One region of the Ruegeria sp. AJ12 genome, then DNA from elsewhere that is predicted to be linked to it. Evidence: riboswitches for the same ligand, from Rfam matches in the RefSeq annotation. Region 1 holds a riboswitch; each other region holds the start of a gene.
What was found. A riboswitch is a leader RNA that binds a small molecule or an ion and turns the genes downstream of it on or off. The one in region 1 is predicted to bind cobalamin.
Positions count from the first base shown of each region.

Region 1 (7,169 bases):
AGTCCTGCCGTTTTCCCCGCTGGCCAACAAGGCACCCTCTGCGGAAGCGGACATTGTTTGGTTGCCCGGTGGATATCCGGAATTGCACGCTGGCACGCTTGCCGCCGCAGACAGGTTTCTGAAGGGCTTGCGAACCCATGCCGAAACGAAGCCCGTGCACGGAGAATGCGGTGGTTATATGGCTTTGGGCGCGGGATTGATCGACAAGGACGGCAACCGGCACGCGATGGCCGGGCTGCTGGGCCTTGTCACATCTTACGAGAAGCGCAAATTCAATCTGGGGTACCGCAAGGCCGAATTGCTGGCGCCGATGCCCGGCTTTGCCCCAGGTACAGCGCTTCGCGGACACGAGTTCCATTATTCATCGATTACCGAGCAACCGGACGCGCCCTTGGCACGGGTCTGTGATGCCGAAGGTAATGAAGGACCGCAGACAGGGTCCGTGCGCGGTCACGTGACGGGGACGTTCTTTCACCTGATCGCCGAGGCCACGGTATGAGCGGTTTCGTCTCATTCATCGGTTCGGGCCCCGGCGATCCGGAACTGCTGACGCTCAAGGCCGTCAACCGGATGCAAGCCGCCGACGCCGTGCTGTTTGATGACCTCAGCAGCGGTCCGATTCTGGCACATGCGCGCGAGGATGCGGATCTGGTCGGCGTGGGCAAACGCGCGGGACGCCCGTCGCCCAAACAGAACCATGTCAGCCGCCTGCTCGTCGAATACGCCGAAACCGGCGCGCATGTTGTCAGGCTGAAGTCCGGCGATGGCGGGCTGTTTGGTCGTTTGGAAGAGGAACTGGTGGCCCTGCGCGACGCTGGTATCGGCTACGAGATCATTCCTGGCGTTCCTTCGGCGGTTGCTGCGGCGGCGGCAGCAGGAATCCCGCTGACCCGCCGCCTGACGGCAAGGCGGGTTCAGTTCGTCACGGGCCACGATGTCAGCGGAAAACTGCCCGAAGATCTGAACCTGCCTGCACTGGCGGACGCATACGCCACAACGGTTGTGTTTATGGGCAAGAGAACCTTTCCATTGTTGGTCGATGCTCTGCACGCACATGGTCTGCCATTGGACACACCCGCGCTTATGGCCGAGTCTGTCTCGACGCCCGATCAGGCGCTGCACAGGTCCACGATTGGCGCACTGTCCGAGACGCTGAAATCAGAGGTCGGAACGGCACCGGCCCTGATCCTCTACGGCCCGCTGGCGGAGGCTGATGATGGATGAGCTGACACTGGTCGGTATCGGCACGGGCAATCCCGACCATGTCACGTTTCAGGGCGCTGAGGCCATTCGTTCCGCCGATTTGATCCTGATACCCCGAAAGGGTGAGAGCAAGACCGATCTGGCCGGGATACGGGAACAAATCATCGTGCAAGTGTCTGAAAAAGAACCACGAGTTGCTTACTTCGACGTCCCCCAGAGGCGGTCAGACGATGGCTACCTACAGGGCGTGGATGAATGGCACGATGCAATTGCGCGGCAGTGGCAGCGCGCCATCGAATCCTATCCTGAGGCTCAAAAGGTGGCTTTGCTGATCTGGGGGGATCCGTCCCTTTATGACAGCTCGCTCCGAATCGCCGCGCGTCTCGACCCCCAGCCCAAAAAACGGGTAGTCCCCGGTATAACGGCGCTGCAAGCCCTTACGGCAGCATTTGCTATCCCCATCAACGACATCGGCGCGCCGTATCTGGTCACGACTGGCCGCCGCCTGCGTGACGAAGGCTGGCCAGAGACGGCATCGACGGTTGCCGTCATGCTGGACGGCGAATGCTCGTTCCAAGACCTCGAGATGGCGGATTTCGATGTCTGGTGGGGGGCATATGTGGGGATGCAGGAAGAAATCCTGATCCATGGGCGGCTGGACACGGTCGCGGCCGAGATCGTGGCAACCCGTGCCGACGCAAGGGCTGCGCATGGATGGATCATGGATATCTACGTGCTGAAAAAAAGCGGGAAGTGACGTGAAACGTCGCAAATGGCGATTGCGCCACTTTGACATTCGCGGCTAAATTGAGGTGTCTGGTCCCGCCGGAGACATCCGGATGCTAAGAGGGAATTTGGTGCGCCTTCCGAGGAAGCCAAAGCCAAAGCCGCCCCCGCGACTGTAAGCGGTGAGCCCCTGTTCAACCAGCCACTCCCAGCATTTTGGGGGGAAGGCGAACAGAGGCACTGACCCGCAAGCCAGGAGACCTGCCAGACGTGAATGGAAATCACCGGTCGTCGGGTGCGGCGGCTCAGGAGGACAAGAAATGACAACACATACCCAAACGGCGTCCGCCACGCGCGCAGGTCTTCTGCCAGTCATGTTTGCCATGGCTCTGGGTCTTGGCATCGTCACGCTCGCAGGACATGTTCAGGCGTCGGCGCTGCACGATGCGGCCCACGACGTGCGTCACGCAACCGGCTTCCCCTGCCACTGACCCAATGTTCGGTCGCATTCTGACCAGCGCCTTGTTCGCTGGTGCTGCAGCGGGGCTGATTGCCGCCTTTCTGCAGCTTGTTTTCGTGCAGCCGGTTCTGCTGCATGCGGAATTATACGAATCCGGTGAACTGGTTCATTTCGGGGGTGAGGCCGTTTCGGCGCGTCCCGAGTTGCCGGGCATGTTCTCGGACCTTCAGCGTGACGCTCTGAGCGTGATCTTTACCATGCTGACCTATACCGGATATGCGATCATTCTGGTTGCGCTGATGTCCGTCGCCGAGGGTCAGGGCCAGAAGGTCGACGGGCGCACTGGGGTGCTGTGGGGGCTTGCGGGGTTTGTCGCGGTTCACTTTGCGCCCGGTTTCACCCTGGCACCTGAAGTGCCCGGCGTCGCCGCAGCAGACATTTATGCACGTCAGGTATGGTGGTTTGCCACGGTTGCCGCAGCTGCCGTCGCCATGTGGCTGATTGCGTTCGGTGGTAACATGGTCAGCTATTTCATTGCCGCTGCCCTGCTCATGGCTCCACACCTCATCGGTGCGCCCGAACCAGACGTCTTTACAGGCCCGGTGCCCACCGAAATCGGCGCGCTGTTTGCCGCACGCGCGTTTGGCATTGGGCTGGTGGCTTGGGTTCTTGTTGGGTCTTTTGCAGGGTATTTCTGGCGGAAAGAAGCCAAAACTATCGAAGCGAAAGCCTGAGCACCAATCTCATCACTCGCCGGGGAAGGCTCGGCGGGTTTTCTGTTCCCGAGGATAAAAAATGTCCCGCTCACTTGCTTTATTTGCAATTGGTTTGGTTTTTGGTGGCGGTGCAGGCTTTGTTCTGGCTGCCGCGAATAGCGTCACCCTGGATGGCCATGACCATTCCGATCCCACGCATCACGGAGCCCATCAGGCAGAGGCTGAAGCGCATGATCATTCCGCGATGGTTCACCTCGCATCCAGTCCGGATGCACCCGGCGTAGAGATCGCAGTGACCCGTGATCCCATGGCCGGTTGGAATCTGCATGTCATGCCGCAGAACTTCCGTTTCGCGCCCGAGAATGCGTCGACAGGTGATCAGCCCGGAGAAGGCCACGCGCATGTCTATGCAAACGGTGTTAAACTGGCGCGTTTGTATGGCAACTGGATGCACATCCCGGACCTGCCCACAGGCGAAGTGGAAATCATGGTGTCCCTCAACGCAAACAGCCACGGTCAGTTAATGGTCGATAACGTGCCGGTCACTGCATCGGTCACAGTTCAGGTTGACTGAAGCGCGGGCACACGTGCCCGCAAACACAGACGAAGACGTCCGCACGGGCGGGCATCTTCGATCCAACCCGCTGGACTGCTCAAGTAGGCTCGACACGTTGCAGCGATATCATCTGCATCTGTCACCACATCGACCCCGGAAAACACGTAAGACGCCCTGCCCTGTCCTTGCAAAGCCAGCGAAACAGGTTCTTCACATCCGCTGAAACACGCATGCTCGGCGACGTTGACCTGATCTGCCAGTCCGCCACGCTGCAACGCTGCCTGAAGCGCCTCACGCTCGGCTGTGCGATCCCGTGCGCCCGTGCAACTGCTGCAAATCAAAATACGGTTGTCTGCCAAGTTCAAACCTGCCTTTCGCTTTGCCGTTATTGCGGGTTCCGCTGATGCCGTACAAGACCGCGCGGGCGATCAATGTACGAGATTGTGAGTGCGCATATGCACTTTTTCTGGCATCTCTTGATCAAACTAAATCTGGGAGACGCCCCTATGAGATCGCTCTGTCTTGTGTTGTGTGCTCTGGCAATGCCTCTTCGCGCGGAGATCACGGAACCACCTGTTGGATGGGCTGCTTATGAGTCTGACAAAACCTATGAGCAACTGGTCGATGACACCAGGGCCGCCGTTAAAGAAAACGGGCTGATTGTGGTGACACAGGCCGGGCCGACCAAAGCGGCCGCTGCCAGAGGCATCACAATTCCCGGCAACAGGGTGATCGGCGTGTTCAATAACGACTATGCCGTGCGGGTGTTGGAAACATCGACGGCGGCAATGATCGAAGCCCCCATCCGGTTGTATGTAACTGAAAACCCCGACGGCACAGCCACCCTCTCGTACAAAACCCCGAGCTTTGTTTTCGCCCCCTATGTTTATGAGGGCGGCGAGGCCCTGACCGACATCGCAACCGAGCTCGACGCGAGGTTCCAAGCCATTGCGGAAAGCGCTGTCAAATAGTCACACTGGCGTGATCCGCCTTGCGTCCGGATGCGTCCTCCGCAATCTGCTCTGCAATAAGAAATTCGGAGCATGACTGATGCAGGACCCTTCTCCCCGCGCGGCCGATCTATTGGCGCAACGGCTCTATGAGGCCGGATGCCGCCACGCTTTTGGAATGCCCGGGGGCGAGGTTCTGACGCTGGTGGATGCACTGGAACAGGCCGGGATCACGTTTCACCTCACCAAACACGAAAACGCGGCCGGTTTCATGGCCGAGGCCGTGCACCATCGCGATGGGGCACCCGCGATCCTGGTCGCAACACTGGGACCCGGTGCGATGAACGGGATCAATGTGGTGGCCAACGCATTGCAGGACCGGGTGCCGATGATCGTTCTGACCGGTTGCGTCGATGCCGACGAGGCGCTGACCTACACGCATCAGGTCATGGACCATGGCCAAGTGTACCGCTCGATCACCAAGGGAACGTTCCTGATGACGGCGGAAGGCGCCGATATTGTCGCGGACAAGGCAGTTTCTCTGGCCAATCAACCACGCCCCGGCCCGGTGCATATCGACGTGCCGATCTCGGTTGCCGATACACGCGTCAGCACGGCTAAACGTCGCCGGCTTGCCAAACCGGCAGCCGTAACGCCCGAAGGAAATTGTCTTGAAAAAGCCCGCCGCTGGGTCGCCGAGGCCCAGCGCCCTCTGGCCATTGTCGGGCTGGACGTCCTCTATGACGACTCCCGCAGTGTTGTTCAGGCGTTTCTTGAGCATTTCAGCATCCCCTTTGTCACCACGTACAAAGCCAAGGGTGTGGTTCCCGAGGATCACCCGTTGTGTCTGGGTGCGGCAGGCCTGTCACCGCTGGCCGACAAACACCTCGTCCCGCTGGTCGATCAGGCGGATCTGGTCCTGTGTCTTGGCTATGACCCTATTGAAATGCGCCCCGGCTGGCGTGAAATCTGGGACCCCGATGACAAGCGGGTCATCGATATCTCGGCCGTCGTCAATGATCACTACATGCACCAGGCCGGTTTGAACCTTGTGGCTGATACCGGGACCACACTGGAAGCCATCGCCAAGGGCAACAACGCCCGAAGGACATGGCCCAATGGTGAGCCGGGGCAGGTCAAATCCGCGCTGGCTGACGCATTTCCGGTGGATGACGACTGGGGACCGGCTGCCGTGATTGCCGAGACCCGCGCCGCCCTGCCCCCTGAGACTCTGGCCACCGCCGATAGCGGCGCCCATCGCATCCTGTTGAGCCAGATGTGGACCTGCACGGAAGCACGAGGCCTGATCCAGTCCTCCGCGCTTTGCACGATGGGGTGTGCCGTACCAATGGCGATGGGCCTGAAACTGGCCGAACCGGACCGCCCTGTTATCAGCTTTTCGGGCGATGCCGGATTTCTGATGGTGGCCGGAGAACTGTCGACAGCCGCCGAAATGGGCGGCAATCCCATTTTTCTGGTATTCGTTGACGCCAGCCTGGCGCTGATCGAATTGAAACAACGTCAGCGCCAGATGGGAAACCGGGGCGTGGACTTTGACCGCCATGACTTTGCCGCGATCGGACAGGCATTTGGCGGCTATGGACATACCGTACGCAACCGCGCAGAACTGCGGGCAGCTTTGGATGAGGCGGTGAAAGCAGACCGTTTCACCGTTATTGCCGCAGAAATCGAGCGTGGAGGGTATGATGGCCGGATCTGAAGGGCCTCTCAAAGGCGTCAAGGTTCTGGATCTCAGCCGCATTCTGGCGGGCCCGACCTGCACGCAGTTGCTGGGAGATCTGGGGGCAAGCGTCATCAAGATCGAGAACCCCGCCACAGGTGGTGATGACACCCGTCAATGGGGTCCGCCTTATGTCGAGGATGCAGCAGGCAATCGTTCGGATCTGAGCGCCTATTTCATGTCCGCAAACCGCAATAAGAAATCCGTAGCCATTGATATCACGATGCCTGATGGGCAGGCCGAAATCAAACGGCTCGCGGCACATGCGGATATCCTAATCGAAAACTTCAAACCCGGCGGGCTGGCCAAATACGGTCTGGATTACAACAGCTTGGCGCAGGATCTTCCCGGCCTCGTCTATTGTTCCATATCGGGCTACGGCCAGACCGGGCCGAACTCCAGCAAGCCCGGATATGACCTCATGGCGCAAGGCTACGGAGGGATCATGTCCCTGACCGGAGACCCGGACGGCGCGCCGATGAAAGTGGGGGTCGGCATTGCCGATGTCATGTGCGGCATGTACGCCGCTGTCGGCCTTCTGGCCGCGCTGCGCCACCGCGATCTGACTGGCGAAGGTCAGCAGATCGATCTTGCGCTGGTCGACACGCAAATGGCCTGGCTGATCAACGAGGGCGTGAATTACCTGACATCAGGCAAGGTGCCGCAGCGGCGCGGGAACGGGCACCCCAACATCGTGCCCTACGAGGTTTATGAAACAGCCGATGGGCACGTGATTCTGGCGGTTGGGAATGACAGCCAGTTCCGCCGTTTCTGTGGCTTCATCGGGACCTCCGAACTGGCAGATGACCCGCGCTTT
Region 1 is NZ_JBQFJJ010000001.1:1,487,098-1,494,266, reverse strand. Features, by position in the region: gene ACR3E0_RS07580 (cobyrinic acid a,c-diamide synthase CobB) at 1-499, shown strand, start outside; gene cobA (uroporphyrinogen-III C-methyltransferase) at 496-1,224, shown strand; gene cobF (precorrin-6A synthase (deacetylating)) at 1,217-1,960, shown strand; cobalamin riboswitch at 2,004-2,212, shown strand; gene ACR3E0_RS07565 (CbtB domain-containing protein) at 2,250-2,420, shown strand; gene ACR3E0_RS07560 (CbtA family protein) at 2,425-3,123, shown strand; gene ACR3E0_RS07555 (hypothetical protein) at 3,185-3,679, shown strand; gene ACR3E0_RS07550 (DUF1636 family protein) at 3,667-4,002, opposite strand; gene ACR3E0_RS07545 (DUF302 domain-containing protein) at 4,204-4,632, shown strand; gene ACR3E0_RS07540 (thiamine pyrophosphate-binding protein) at 4,712-6,331, shown strand; gene ACR3E0_RS07535 (CaiB/BaiF CoA transferase family protein) at 6,318-7,169, shown strand, end outside.

Region 2 (7,169 bases), on a different contig from region 1:
TCGAGAACGGCAACGGCAGATGACGCCGTGACGGGTTGCCCTTCGATACCCCCGGTCCGTCTGTGGCGTTTGGTGAGCGCTTTGAATATTTCCTGTTGGTCGATCATATCGCTGACATCGCTTCCATTTGCCGAAACATGGAATATCAGAGGTGCCCCATCGGGGTTTCCCAAACGCGATAGCCGGTAACTGACGAAATGATGTGCACAGATCCGAACATCCACATCACGGACGCAAAGCTTAAGTGCGTCAGCGACTGCCAGCCTGAGCGCCGGCACAACATTTGCGATATTGCCGATGCCAATGTGAGGGGACAACCCCGCAGCTGCAAGGGCTGGATTTACAGCATCGGGGAAAGCAGCGTTTACGACAATCGGATCGATTTCCGCAGCTGCAACGATCCGCATCAGTTTGATCGTTGGTGAAAGATGTAGAGGCAACCAAGGTCCAAATCGCGTTTCCGCGACTTGTTCACGAAGACCGTCAGGAAGCTTTGTCACCACCCACCATGACTGCATGGATGCGGTGTTGAAGATCACATCGGGGGCGATGTCTCTTAGAGTATCGCAGGACCGTCCCGCCTCGTCCAAATCCATCTGACGCGCTATGATATCAATGTCGTGCCCGATGTTCACCGCATGTTGTCGCAAGGTGTTTGCCGTCCGTGTCGCTCGCTCAAGATCGCGCGCGCAAAGAACGATGCGGTCGTACCCCGTTCTGTGGCTGAGGATGTAGAGAACATGGTTGGCCAAGACGCCATTTCCAATCACTGCCAGTGTGCGTAGCATGCAAATTCTCCTTGAAATACCGTAATGGATTCACAATATCCTACTAAATCTATCAGGAATCCAAAATCCCCCTTTTCTACCTCGGCGGGAATCTGCCCTTAGAACCTCGATCCGCACATCGCTGAACTTACTAACGCCAGCTGTCAGTGATTCAGTGTGCTCAAAACCGGACCCGCTGCTTCAAATCCCGGGGTTTAGGATGCGCTGAACCCATCTTTAGGATCCGCGGCAGAAAACTAAGCTGTCTGGCTCAGGACTCTTTTGCTATGCGTCGTACCCCGGTTATGGGAAAGTCGGCGCCGAACGCTCACTTCGTCCATATTCCGTCACTAAGTCACAAGTGCTTGGCGTTTGGGTCAGCATCACGTGACGTGGCCAGATGATCGGGTTCAAAATCTCAACGATCGAGTCAAAGATGCGAGATATTCCACAAATACCAATATCCGCGATCATCCACCCGGGTCAGGTCGGTGCGTTCAAACGGCTCCGATCACGAGATCGCATTGCCGCGCCGACCCAGCGTATAGAAATCATCTGTGCAAAGCCTGCGTTCGTTAGGCCCGCCCAGACCAAGCTCTTGAAATTCCTCGCCGAATGCGTAGCCATGCTCAACGCGGTGGGCATCGCCTCGGTCGTATGACGTTGTGCAGTGCGGGCCATGCTATGGTCGACTTCTGACGGCAGAATAGTCTCAGGGCTGACCGTGCGTAGATGGGCGGCGCTCGCCTCTCCCCGGTGGCAGCATGCCGAGTGCGTTGGTGTCACAATGCATTCAATTCGGGGGTCCGATGATCTCACGCGATTGCATCGTTCACGCGCCGGGTGTGGACAATCTGTGCTTTGAAAATGCCAACGACACGGGAGAACTGGGTATCAGCGTGTCCGGCGCCGTGCCGATTGCCCGCTTCGACGACATCGAAATGGCGGGTTGGCTTATGTTCGGCCTGACCAGCGTGCACAACCCGATTGGTCTGGCGGTTGAGCATGTTATCTGGCCCCTGAAACGCCGGCCGGCAGATCTTGGGAGGGACGGTGAAACCATTCTGATCGACCCATACAGTATGCCGCGCCGTGCGCATCGGCAGATAATCAGTTGTTGCGGGTTGATCTGTACAAATACATGAACACAAACAGGGATCCAACGGATGTGGTCACAATGCCCACTGGCAGTTCCTGTGGCGCAAGAAGCAGCCGGGACAGGATATCGGACAGCGTCAGCAGCACAGCGCCGACGATGGCCGACGCCACCAACAGGTTGCGGTGCAGCGTTCCCGCAATTCCGCGCGCGATATGGGGCACCATCAGCCCCACAAACCCGATGACACCCGCCACCGAAACAAAGGTTGCCGTTGCCAGAGCCGCAACAAAGAACATCCGGAACCGTAATCCCTGCACCGGAATCCCGAGCGTAGCGGCCGTGAAGTCACCGGTCAGCAGCGCGTCGAGCCAGCGGCTGCGATAAAGCGCGTAACTCAGGATCAGTCCAAGCCCTGCCAACACAAGCGGAAACGTCTCCCACCGGGCGAGACCTAACCCGCCCAGCATCCAGAAAATAACCGAATGCGCTGCGCGGCTGTCGCCGGCAAAGATCAGATAGTTGGTAATCGCCGAAAACAGAAAAGAGACCGCGAGCCCTGCGAGGATCAGCTTTTCCGGCGCGCTCGTCCGCAAGCTTTGGACAAGGGCCAGCACAATGCCCGAGGCGATGAGCCCGCCACAAAAGGCCGCAATGGGCAGGGTCCAGATCCCCAGTATGTCGCCGGTGACGGTGATGACCAGAACCGCCCCCGCCGCTGCGCCCGAGGACAGTCCGAACAGGAAGGGATCGGCCAGATCGTTGCGCGTGGTGGTTTGCAGAACCACACCTACCACCCCCAGCCCGGCCCCGATGATGGCCGCAAACAAGGCGCGCGGCAGGCGCAGGTCGAACACGATCCGGTGCAGAGGCGACATCTCGCCTTCAGTGAGACCAAGGCCCAGCCCGATGGCGGTGAACACATCCGTGATCGGGATCGAGGTCGTACCATAGATCGTTGACAGCAGCACAAGGGCGGTCAAAACAACCGCCCCCATCACAATCAATCGACCTGTCAGGCCCATCTAGTTCATATCCGGATGCATGGCCCGCGCCATTTTCTCGATGGCGTCGATGTTTGCCGGTCCGGGTGTCAGCTCTTCGTAGCGCAAACCGATCCAACGCGCGTTTTTGACTGCATCGGTCTGTGACATCACAGGGTGTTCCTGCAGGAATTTGAACGTGTCGGCAGCTCCGTTCCCGGTCTGGTAGTCCAGCAGAACCAGAAACTCGGGGTTCGACGCGGCCACGGCTTCCCATGAAGTGCGGCCCCAACTGGTATCCAGATCATGGGTGACGTTTTCGCCGCCAGCAGCCGCAATCATAGCGTCCGGAATCGCAAACTTGCCGGCCGTAAACGGCGCATCCGCCGGACCGTCCAGCAGGAAGACGCGGGGCTTGGACAGATCGGCGGTTTTGGTTTCGATGGCGGACAGCTTGTCTTTCCAATCCGATACAAGAGCTTCGGCCCTGTCTTCGACATGCATGACCTGACCCAGGCGCAGGACATCGTCAAACAGCAGGTCCATGCTCGCCTCGGGGCGATCCTTGTTCAGATGCACGCAGCTTTCGGTCAGGACCATCGTCTTGATACCGAATGGGGCAAGGGTATCCGGCGTCACGTCGCCGCCCGGTTTCATGCCATAGTACCAGCCGGCAAAAAACAGATCGGGCTCGACCGCAACCAGGTTCTCGATGGTCGGGTACTTCGGAGCAAGTTCCGGGATGTCGCCGCGCAGCGCATCAAAATCCGGGCTGGTTTTATACCAGCCGGTGATCCCGGTCAGGCCAACGATCTGATCCTGCAAGCCGAGGGCAAAGGCCATGTCAGTCATGTTCATGTCGTGGACAACAAGCCGCTCGGGCGTGGTTTCAAACACAAGCGGTTCGCCGCAATTGTCGACGGTCACCTCATGCGCCGCAGCACCGCTTGCCAGGCCAGTGATCAGCGCCACGGGCCAGAGTCTCTGCATCATGGTATGCTCCTGTTATGATGACAGTTTTCGTTTTCGGATATCGAGCGCGGGAATCACGCGGCCCTCATGGGTAAAGCACAGGTAATCGACGCCAAACGTCTCGCGGACGCGGTCCGGGGTCAGCACTTCGCTAACGGGTCCAAAACCGGTCAGGCGGGTGGATTTCATCAGCGCGACATGCGAGGCGAATTCGGGGATCATGACCAGATCGTGCACGATCATGACCACCGTGATCCCCAGATCTGCAATCAGAGACAGCATGTGTCCCTTGGCATCCGGGTCCAGATGGTTGGTCGGTTCATCCAGAAACAACAGTGAGGGGTTTTGCGCCAAAGCGCGCGCGATATGCGCCCGTTGCCGCTCGCCCCCCGATAATCGGGTCATCGGTTTGTCCGCCAGATGCGTCAGTTCGGTTGTTGCCAAGACGCGATCCAATGCCTGCTTGTGGTCTGCGGTCGACCTGTCGGTTTTGACGGGTATCTGCCCCAGCGCCACATAGTCACGCAGCCGCAACCGCCCGTCCGGAAACTCCTGCTGGCTGACCACGGCCATCGCACGCGCCCTTTGCGGCGCCGTCAGTGTGCGGAGACTTTGCCCGCGAATACGGACGTCCCCAAGGGCAATACGCTCGACGCCGCACAGCAGATTCAGCAGAGTGGTCTTTCCCGCGCCGTTTGGCCCGGCAATGGCGAGCACCGCGCCTTCTTCCAGAGTGAACGAGACATCCTGCAGCAGCACATCACCGTTCAACGCATAATATTCCAGACCCTCTGCGACCAGAAAGCTCATCCCTTGCCCCCCACCGGCAGGCAGGGCATCCGAGACAGGGTCTTGTAAAACAGGGCAGGGGGGCGATCTGACGCGCTGGTCCAGCCATCGGCGCTGCTCCTGAACTGATGCGCAAAGTCGACAAGCGCCGTTAGGTCGGCCTGAGTTTTAATGTCGCCAAACAGGTATTGCGCTTTGCCCGCCGCCTGCAGACCCACAGTCATCGGTCGGGCGCATCCGGCCATGCAGGGGATCAACCGTGTTTCGTACCCTGTGGGCAATTCTGCATCCAGGGTGGCTTGTGCGATTTCCGCCTGTATCGGGCCCTGGCAGGTCGCGCAGATCAGGACGAAATGATCAGGAGCGGTCGGCATTGTTCGCTCCGCCTGATGCCACGCGCGGACAGAAGGTACGAACAATGTGCGCACTAGGATGTGCCATCAAAGCCTCCTTCCAGGACACCCCGCCCCGGGTTGGTTGAACATGTGATGGCAGGTCTCCTGACTTGCGGATCATCGCTTGGCCAACCTTCCCGGCATTGGATGCCAGTGGCGATATGGCGTTGCTCTCCGCTTACAGTTGCGGGGGCAGTCACGGCCTTGGCACCCGTCCGGCGCCGCACCGTATTCCCATTTTCATCCCTCGGATCATCCGCCGGGAACCATCGCAGCCAGCTAGTCTGCTGTCACAATAATTGTCAAGCGTTTGGTGATTGGACCAGCGCATCAGGCGCAGAACAGTCTGCGGGGCCGGTTCTGGTTTGCGGTGGCTGCTGGTCGGCAAGGACCAGATGCGCATCCATACACCCGCTTGTCACTTGATCATTCACATTGCACGGTTTCGGAAAACCAGCGCGGTCAGTAATCCGAAACGAGCAGAAAATCCGGGTCGACGTCTTCCTCGATCGTTGTAAAACGCGGGATTGGATCCTCGAACACGTTATCTGTGCGATCGTCGTTGACGGTCGAGACTTCACCGATCAGACAGTCGCCGCGCTCTGCCCAGAACGCATGCCAGACACCGGGCATCAGTGTCACGCTCTGGCCCGGTTTGAGGCGCAGAAGTTCGCCGGGTTGAATGGCGACAGGGCAACCGTCGCTCGGAACCACAATTGGCGTGTCGCGATCAATACCGCCTTCGGCGTCGGACGCGTAGATTTCCATCACCAGATCACCGCCGCCGCGGTTGATAATGTCTTCGGCCTTCACGATATGGCGATGCATCGGTGACAGTTGTTTGTCGCGGGAAATCAAGAGCTTTTCCGCATACAACATCCCGCGTCCCCGGCTCAGGTCTTTCTCATCACCGTTGCGCAGGGTGAACAGGAACAGGCCCAATTCGTCAAACCCGTTCTGGGCATAGTCAGTGATATCCCAACCCAGGCCGCGGTCGCGAATACCTGACGCCAGCGTGCTGCGCATCTGGTCGGGTGACCAGTACGCAAAGGGGGGCAGGACCGCACCGAAGGATTTGATGAACGCCTCAGCCTCGGTCTTGATGCGGTTGATGTCGGATCGTTTCATGGTGTCTCCCTCGTGGGATCAAAGCTCGTGTGCCCAAGGCGGGTTCGCGCCGGCGCGAGATACGGTGACCGCTGCCACTTTGGCACCATAGTCCAGTGCTGCGCGCAAGCCGTCGGTGGTCAGATTGCGTATTCCGGGTTTGGTCAGATGCCCGGCCCGATTCAGTTCGGCCAGCACGCCCGCGTTGAAGGTGTCTCCGGCCCCGACGGTATCCACGACTTGCACCGGGTTCACGGGCACAGTGGTTTCGGACCCATCGGCGAGATACCCGGACGCGCCGTCGCCGCCACGGGTGACAATTGCCACTGCGGGTCCCGCCTGCAACAACAGCGGTACTTTCTCGGCGTGGCTTTCGGGCCCCGGAATGATCCAGTCCAAGTCCTCATCCGAGACCTTGACGATATCGGCCTGCGCGATCATCCGGTTGAGCCGGGTGCGGTATCGGGTCTGATCCTGGATAAAGCCGGGCCGGATATTCGGATCCAGCATCACTGCGCGATCCACTCCTTGCCGATCCAGCAAGGCGGCATAGGCGTCTGCACAGGGCTCACAGGCCAGGCTTATACCGCCAAAATAGAGTGCAGATACGGCGGGCAAGTGGTCTGGCATGTCTTCGGCGCGCAGCATTCGGCCGGCTGAATTCTCATCGAGGAACGTGTATGAGGCATGGCCATCCTTCAACTCCACAAACGCCAGGGTGGTCGGCTGGTCTGATTTTATCGCATGCGATGCATCGACATGGCTGGCTTGCAGTGCGTCGGCCAATTGCCGACCGAACATGTCCGAGGACAAACCGGTCAGCAGTCCCGCCGGAGCCCCCAAGCGCCCCAGAGCGATGGCCGTGTTGAACACGGCACCGCCGGAATGCGGCACAAAGCCCTGAGCCCCCGAGATCGTCGGTTCCGCGATCATGTCTATCAGGGCTTCGCCACAGCACAGGATCATCCCATGCTCCTTTTCTCGAAATTTGAGGTCTGGCGGATTGTTTACCGCTTCAAGGCATTTTTGCAGAAGTTGTTAGCGCCAACAATGCCAAATT
Region 2 is NZ_JBQFJJ010000002.1:205,810-212,978, forward strand. Features, by position in the region: gene ACR3E0_RS21170 (hypothetical protein) at 1-788, opposite strand, end outside; gene ACR3E0_RS21175 (hypothetical protein) at 1,168-1,428, shown strand; gene ACR3E0_RS21180 (hypothetical protein) at 1,577-1,912, shown strand; gene ACR3E0_RS21185 (FecCD family ABC transporter permease) at 1,878-2,888, opposite strand; gene ACR3E0_RS21190 (ABC transporter substrate-binding protein) at 2,889-3,839, opposite strand; gene ACR3E0_RS21195 (ABC transporter ATP-binding protein) at 3,852-4,628, opposite strand; gene ACR3E0_RS21200 (DUF1636 family protein) at 4,625-4,981, opposite strand; cobalamin riboswitch at 5,081-5,288, opposite strand; gene ACR3E0_RS21205 (D-lyxose/D-mannose family sugar isomerase) at 5,465-6,130, opposite strand; gene ACR3E0_RS21210 (carbohydrate kinase family protein) at 6,149-7,075, opposite strand; gene ACR3E0_RS21215 (glucokinase) at 7,117-7,169, opposite strand, start outside.
Region 2: it holds a riboswitch for cobalamin, as region 1 does, so the genes downstream of both, ACR3E0_RS21200 (DUF1636 family protein) here and ACR3E0_RS07565 (CbtB domain-containing protein) in region 1, are expected to answer to the same signal.

Region 3 (7,169 bases), 2.3 Mb from region 1:
GCCGCCGCTGGATATCAAAGGCATTGTCGGGGACTATTTGTCCGGCCGACTGCCACGTGATCCGATGAGCGAGGCGCCCTATCCGTTTTCGTTGTTTCCGCAATCCGGAACCCAGGCGATCCTGAGAACGGGGCCCGGGGCGCTGAGGCATCTGTCGGACATCAGCGTGTATGCACCGCAGGTGCTGGAGCATGATTCCGAGGGGTTTGCGCAGATCCGCCTGACCCTTTGACGGGTTGTCTTTATCACCGGCATTCCCTATATCGGCGGTTGAGAGGTTGGCGCGGGCGAGCGCCTCGCCAACCTGGTCAGGTCCGGAAGGAAGCAGCCACAACGAGCCCCGCTTGGGTCGATGTCCAACCTCTCACTTGAAACGCCAATTCGGCGCATAGGAACCACCAGCCGCAGGAGGGCTTTTATGATTGTATCAATGACCCTTCGGGCAAAACGGTTCTGAGTTTCAAAGACCATTGACTGCCTGAAAACACCACCGACAGATGCGCGCATGGCCATCTGATGGTTTGCTGTACCTGAACACAGGCAGAACAATGTCCTTTACCCTTTCGGACCTGGGATGGTCCTCTCACTTTGCCGCGCAGCACGCGGCACATCCTTCATGCAATCCGTTTCGTATCTCGGCGGTTCACCGGGATCGGCTGGTCGGTCTTGACCCCTCCGGCGAAACGCCACTCCTGACCCTTGATCGTCCCACCGGCGATTTCGCGGTCGGAGACTGGGTGCTGGCAAACGGAAACAACTGCGTTCAGCATCTGTTGCAGCGGCGCAGCGTGCTCCAACGCCGCGCAGCGGGAACCGGTGCCACAACGCAGCTGATTGCCGCCAATGTGGACGTGCTGTTTATCGTCAGTTCCTGCAACGCCGATTTCAACCTGCCCCGGTTAGAGCGGTACCTTGCCCTGGCGCATCAGGCCGGATGCTATCCGGTTGTCGTCCTGACCAAGGCCGATGCCTCTGCCAATCCCGACGATTTCGAAGCACGCGCGCAATCGCTTGCACCGTTTCTTACCGTGCTGACGATCAATGCGCTGGATCCGGCGGACATTCATCAGGTTTTGTCCTGGTGCTCTGCCGGTCAGACCGCGGCGCTGGTCGGATCGTCCGGCGTTGGCAAGACGACCCTGGCAAACGGGATGACCGGGCAGAACGAGGCGACCGCCGGAATTCGCGAAGACGATGCCCACGGCCGGCACACCACGACGGTCCGCGCGCTGCGCCAGATGCGCAACGGCGGGTGGTTGATCGACACACCCGGAATGCGGGCCTTGCGGCTGCTGGACGCACAGGACGGCGTGGACGAAGTGTTTTCGGACATTCTGGGACTGGCGGAATCCTGCCGGTTTTCGGACTGCCAGCACGTCACTGAGCCGGGCTGCGCGGTGCAGGCGGCCATCGAAACCGGCGCGCTTGATTCGGCAAGGCTGGACCGATGGCGGAAATTGCGGCGCGAGGATCAGCGCAATTCGGAAACAGTCGCCCAGTCGCGCGCCCGCGACAAAGCCTTTGGAAAGATGGTGCGATCCGTGATGCAGGACAAATCCCACCGCAAACGGTTCTGACGAGAGGGGCGCCGAAATTCGGCGTCCCTCAACTTCAGGCGATCAGCCGGGGCCAGACGGCGGCATTGCGACGCGCGAACGCCCCGATATGGCCGATGCTGGACAAACCGAACTCTCTCGGAAGCAATAAGTGGCGCCTGGCTTCAGGGCCATACAGCTCCGCCAGACGCCAGACCGCGTCCGGCGGAACCATCTGGTCGTCTTCAAAGGTGAACAGATCAACCGGAACACCCGAGCCTGACCAGCGGGCATCCGGCAGTTCGACACCGATGTCCGGTACATAGTTCTGCGGGGCTGTGCACCACTTGCGCCATTGCCAGTAAACCGATGCGGGCAGGTCGGACCCGAAGCCTATTGCCTTTCCGGGCAGGTACCCCAAAGCACGCACAAACAAAGGGGCATGCCCGTGCCAGAACAGCCAGGCCAAAGCACGGTAGGGCCACGGGTGATCGGCTAAAGTCACGAGGCCCGAGCACACACAGATCATCCGATCGATCTGGGCGATATCCGGTTGCACCGGCCCCAACATTGCGCCGATTGAATGGCCAATGGTCCATTGTCTTGCATCAGGAAACCGACGCCGCATCTCGGTCCGTGCGGCCGGCATATCGACCAAAGCCCAATCCGCCATCGTGACCCGAGAATCTCTCAGATGTCCCGTTCGGGAATGGCCAAAATCCCGATAATCATAGGTCAGGCAAGCCATCCCTTGTTCCGCGGCCAGCCAGTGGGCGAAATGTTGATAGTAGTCGCGCGGCGCACCTGTCGCGCCGTTCAGAACAACAACCGTATCCACCTCGGACACTGGCCGATAAAGCCGCGCTGACAGCATCGCCGGCCCGGACGGGAATTGAAATTCTTCGGTCAGTACCGCCTGCTGCGTATCCAACATGGTGCCCTCGGACTCTACCTGAACCAACCAGTTCACTTTGGCAGGCACAAGTCAACACCGATCCGACTTGACCAAACGTCCGCTTGTGATCAGCTCAGGCACGCAAACGCGGGATCGTGGTTCGCCACGGATGCCAAGATCAACTTGACTCGGGCCGCATGTAACCGCTAGCGATTGTGTGATGGTTCTCGCGCCCCACAAGGGGTCGGGATGAAAAGGGAACACGGTGCGGTCCTGCCCGGTGGCAACCGGAACGGATCAAGGCCGCGACTGCCCCCGCAACTGTGAACGGTGAGCAAAGCCGAAACACCACTGGCCGAAAGGCTGGGAAGGTCGGCAAAGCGAAGACCCGCAAGTCAGGAGACCTGCCATCGGAACTGAAACCGAAACTCGGACGGGGTGTCCGGGCAGGTCCCGACAGCACATTGCCGTCCCGCCTGTTCCACGCCCTGTCTGCCGCGCGGAGGGCGCAGGATGATCTGGACAACTGAAACACATGAATTCGCCGCAACCGTATGCCAGCGGACAGGCAAACCCTGCCCTGCGCTCGCACGCATGGCGCGGACGATGGCCCAAGCCATGGTGCAGGCCACCTCTGCCACCACTGAGGCGTTTGAGATTGAAGGCGACAGTACGCTGACCCATTGCCCCGAGGGTTGCATGGCCCGGTTTCGAGCGCAGCGTGACCGGATCCGAATCTACTGCGGAGCCAACCCTGAAATCGGCATGGACCGTTTGGACACCTATGCCGATATGATCTTCGGCCTGGAGTTCAGCGCCATGCCGTCTGGCGCCATCTCCGACTCCCCTTGCGCCCTGCTTGAGGCAAAGACTCTGGTGCCTCGAACCGCAACGCGACCGCCGCAACACGTCCCGGCGTGACCTAGTGGTCTACTGTCGTCCGGGCGGGCTCGGCGGCCCAGTTCCTCTGCGCCTCTGTCTCGACGGCGCAGGGGCGTAGGGCCCGCAACCGCGCCAGAGCCTGACCTGGCTGTTCGCCACACTCGACCATCAGGCGCAAGACGACCATACCGGATCGTCCGCACCCACCTTTGCAATGGACCATAACGCGCCCGCCGCCCGACAAGGCATGCCGAATGGCAGCGCTGACCGAGGGCCATTGCCTGGCGATGGTTGGGGGCGGCGCATTGAAATCATCGACCGGCAGGTGCACCCATCGACTGGCGCGGCTCTGTATGTCGTGGCCGAAAGTCTGTGCGCCATATTGCACCATCTCGGCAGCGGTGGTCATTGAAAGCACAAGGCCGGGTTTCCAATCCGAGATTACATCCAGATCACCCGGATAGTCCCCCCCTCGCCCTGGCAGCGAGGTCAGAGCAAGCGTGCCACCGCCCACCTGCAATGCGTAGATCACCAGTTGAGACATGGATCGCTACCTCCCGATACTCCCCAGAACGAAACTGTCATGTGATATGCATCTGCCCAATCTACCCGCTGCGAGACACTTTCCAAACCGAAAATCCTGTCATCGCGCTGTGGACGCGGACGGCGGCGGGCCTTACGCTGCATCGAAGTTCCGAATCCGCCAGAGCAGACATGACCGACACCGCCAACCCCGCCTATCAGGTTCTCGCCCGCAAATACCGCCCGGAAACCTTTGCGGACCTGGTAGGACAGGACGCCATGGTGCGTACGCTTAAGAACGCGTTCGAAGCGGATCGGATCGCGCAGGCGTTTATAATGACTGGTATCCGGGGAACCGGAAAAACCACCACGGCGCGGATCATCGCGAAGGGCATGAACTGTATTGGCGTGGACGGTACCGGTGGACCGACGACCGAGCCTTGCGGGAAATGCGAGCATTGCGTTGCCATCATGGAAGGCCGCCATGTCGACGTTCTGGAAATGGACGCGGCCAGCCGCACCGGTGTGAACGATATTCGCGAAATCATCGACAGCGTCCGGTACCGCGCGGCCAGCGCGCGCTACAAGATTTACATCATCGACGAGGTTCACATGCTCTCGACCAGCGCCTTTAACGCGCTGCTCAAAACGCTGGAGGAACCCCCGGAACATGTAAAGTTCATCTTTGCCACCACTGAAATCCGCAAGGTTCCGGTCACGGTCCTGTCGCGCTGTCAGCGCTTCGATCTGCGTCGGATCGAGCCTGAGGTGATGATTGGCCTATTACGCAAAATTGCCGAAGGCGAGAATGCCCAGATTGCCGATGACGCTTTGGCACTGATCACTCGCGCCGCAGAAGGCTCAGCGCGGGATGCAACCTCGTTGCTGGATCAGGCTATCTCGCACGGCGCCGGTGAAACCACGGCCGATCAAGTGCGCGCCATGCTGGGTCTGGCAGATCGGGGCCGGGTTCTGGACCTGATGGACATGATCCTGCGTGGCGATGCGGCAGGCGCGCTGACTGAACTGAGCGGACAATATGCCGAAGGCGCCGACCCGCTGGCTGTTTTGCGCGATCTGGCCGAAATCACGCATTGGGTCTCGGTCGTCAAAATCACGCCCGATGCGGCCGAAGATCCGACAGTTTCCCCCGATGAACGCGCGCGGGGGCTGCAGATGGCCGAGGCCCTGCCGATGCGTGTGCTGACCCGGATGTGGCAAATGCTGCTGAAGGCTCTGGAAGAGGTGTCCGCCGCGCCAAATGCGATGATGGCTGCTGAAATGTCGGTCATCCGCCTGACCCACGTGGCGGATCTGCCCAGTCCGGAAGAACTGGTCAAACGGCTGCAGGATGCGCCGCAGCCACCCAGCGGAGGCGTTCCAACTCAACGGAACGGTGCGTCGAGTGTTCAGGCAAGCGCGACCACATCCCAGACTTACACCTCGGCGCCTCAAGGGTCCGGTGGTGCACCCGTTGCGGCGTTGGCTCAGGATGTTCAGGCCGCTTTGGCCCGGTATCCGACTTTCGAACATGTGGTCGAACTGATCCGGGCAAACCGGGACGTGAAACTGCTGGTCGAAGTGGAAAATGGTGTCCGCCTGATCTCTTACCAACCGGGTCGGATCGAATTCACACCGGCAGATCAGGCTCCGACGGACCTTGCCGCGCGACTGGGCTCGGCGTTGCAGCGCTGGACCGGCAACCGATGGGCGGTGTCCATCGTCTCGGACGGTGACGCGCCGACGATAGCCGAATTGCGAGACAAGGCAGAACTGGCTTTGAAAGCCGAGGCTGAACAACATCCGTTGGTTCAGGCCGTTCTGACTCAGTTCCCAAAGGCAAAGATCACCCGGATCGAAACACCGGAACAGCGCGCTGCCCAGGTCGAAACCGAGGCGTTGCCAGAAGTCGAAGATGAATGGGATCCGTTCGAGGAGGATTAGTCTGCCCTGCCTCTGAAAACTGGACAGTTCTTGGGCTCACCAACAAGAAAATTCTCGCCACAGACCATAGCGACCGATGGGAATGCCCACGGCTCTTGTGCAGCGCAGGCACGGCCCGTATCTAAGCAGCAAATCGACACACAGGAGAAAACAGATGCTCAAAGGACTCGGCGGTCTGGGTGACATGGCCAAGATGATGAAATCCGCGCAGGACCTTCAGACCAAGATGACCGAGATGCAGGACGAGTTGAACACCATCATGGTTGTCGGCGAATCCGGTGCCGGGCTGGTCAAAGCCACGGCTACAGCCAAGGGAGAGCTGAAAGGTCTGGACATCGACCCGTCGATCTTCAACGGCGACGACAAGGAAGTGGTCGAGGACCTGATCCTGGCGGCCATCAAGGATGCACAGTCCAAGGCGGCGGAACGCTCGCAGGAAGAAATGGGCAAGCTGACGGAAAGCATGGGTTTGCCGAAAGACATCAAGCTGCCGTTCTGATACACCGTCCTGACGGATCAATGGTCGGGCCACCTTGCTTGGCCGCTTTGCAGGAACACGCGCGGTGAGTTCGAACAGCGATATCGACAATCTGATCGACCTGATGGCCAAGCTGCCCGGCCTGGGTCCCCGCTCGGCCCGGCGTGCGGTGCTGCATCTGATCCGCAAACGCGCTCTGCTGCTGACGCCGCTCTCGGACGCGATGCAACAGGTGGCCATCACCGCCCGCGAATGTCTGAACTGCGGCAATGTGGGTACGACAGACATCTGCGACATCTGCAACAGCGAAGCCCGCGCAACCGGAGAGCTGTGCGTGGTCGAGGATGTTGCCGACCTTTGGGCGATGGAACGCGCCGGGGTTTTCAAAGGACGCTATCACGTTCTGGGCGGCACCTTGTCCGCACTCGACGGGGTCGGTCCGGACGAATTGCGCATTCCCCGGCTCAAGGATCGGGTGATGGCCGAAGAGATTACCGAAGTCATTCTGGCCCTGAACGCCACCGTCGATGGTCAGACGACAGCACATTACATCGCGGACCAGTTAGACGGTCAGGTGCGCCTGACCTCGCTGGCCCAGGGCGTACCGATTGGTGGCGAGTTGGACTATTTGGATGACGGGACCATCACGGCGGCCCTGCGCGCGCGTAAAGAGCTTTAGCGAAACAGAACAAGTGGACACCGGGTGTTGAACCCGACACACCATGCATTCGAGTGGGAAAATATGATGCGCGTTATTGCATTGATGTTGATCGTGACGCTGGCTGCAGCACTGTCCGGCTGCACCACCAAACCGACACCTGGCCCGTCAGATATCGACGACCTTGCCGCTGAAATTCGGGGACTTGGGCCGGACGTGGACCCCGAGGAGGCATCCCGCGCGGCCCATATTGCC
Region 3 is NZ_JBQFJJ010000001.1:3,771,458-3,778,626, forward strand. Features, by position in the region: gene ACR3E0_RS18830 (bifunctional 2',3'-cyclic-nucleotide 2'-phosphodiesterase/3'-nucleotidase) at 1-232, shown strand, start outside; RNA gene ffs (signal recognition particle sRNA small type) at 272-370, shown strand; gene rsgA (ribosome small subunit-dependent GTPase A) at 549-1,577, shown strand; gene ACR3E0_RS18845 (alpha/beta hydrolase family protein) at 1,612-2,469, opposite strand; cobalamin riboswitch at 2,636-2,856, shown strand; gene ACR3E0_RS18850 (hypothetical protein) at 2,944-3,351, shown strand; gene ACR3E0_RS18855 (protein-tyrosine phosphatase family protein) at 3,353-3,856, opposite strand; gene ACR3E0_RS18860 (DNA polymerase III subunit gamma/tau) at 4,027-5,778, shown strand; gene ACR3E0_RS18865 (YbaB/EbfC family nucleoid-associated protein) at 5,933-6,277, shown strand; gene recR (recombination mediator RecR) at 6,342-6,935, shown strand; gene ACR3E0_RS18875 (hypothetical protein) at 6,999-7,169, shown strand, end outside.
Region 3: it holds a riboswitch for cobalamin, as region 1 does, so the genes downstream of both, ACR3E0_RS18850 (hypothetical protein) here and ACR3E0_RS07565 (CbtB domain-containing protein) in region 1, are expected to answer to the same signal.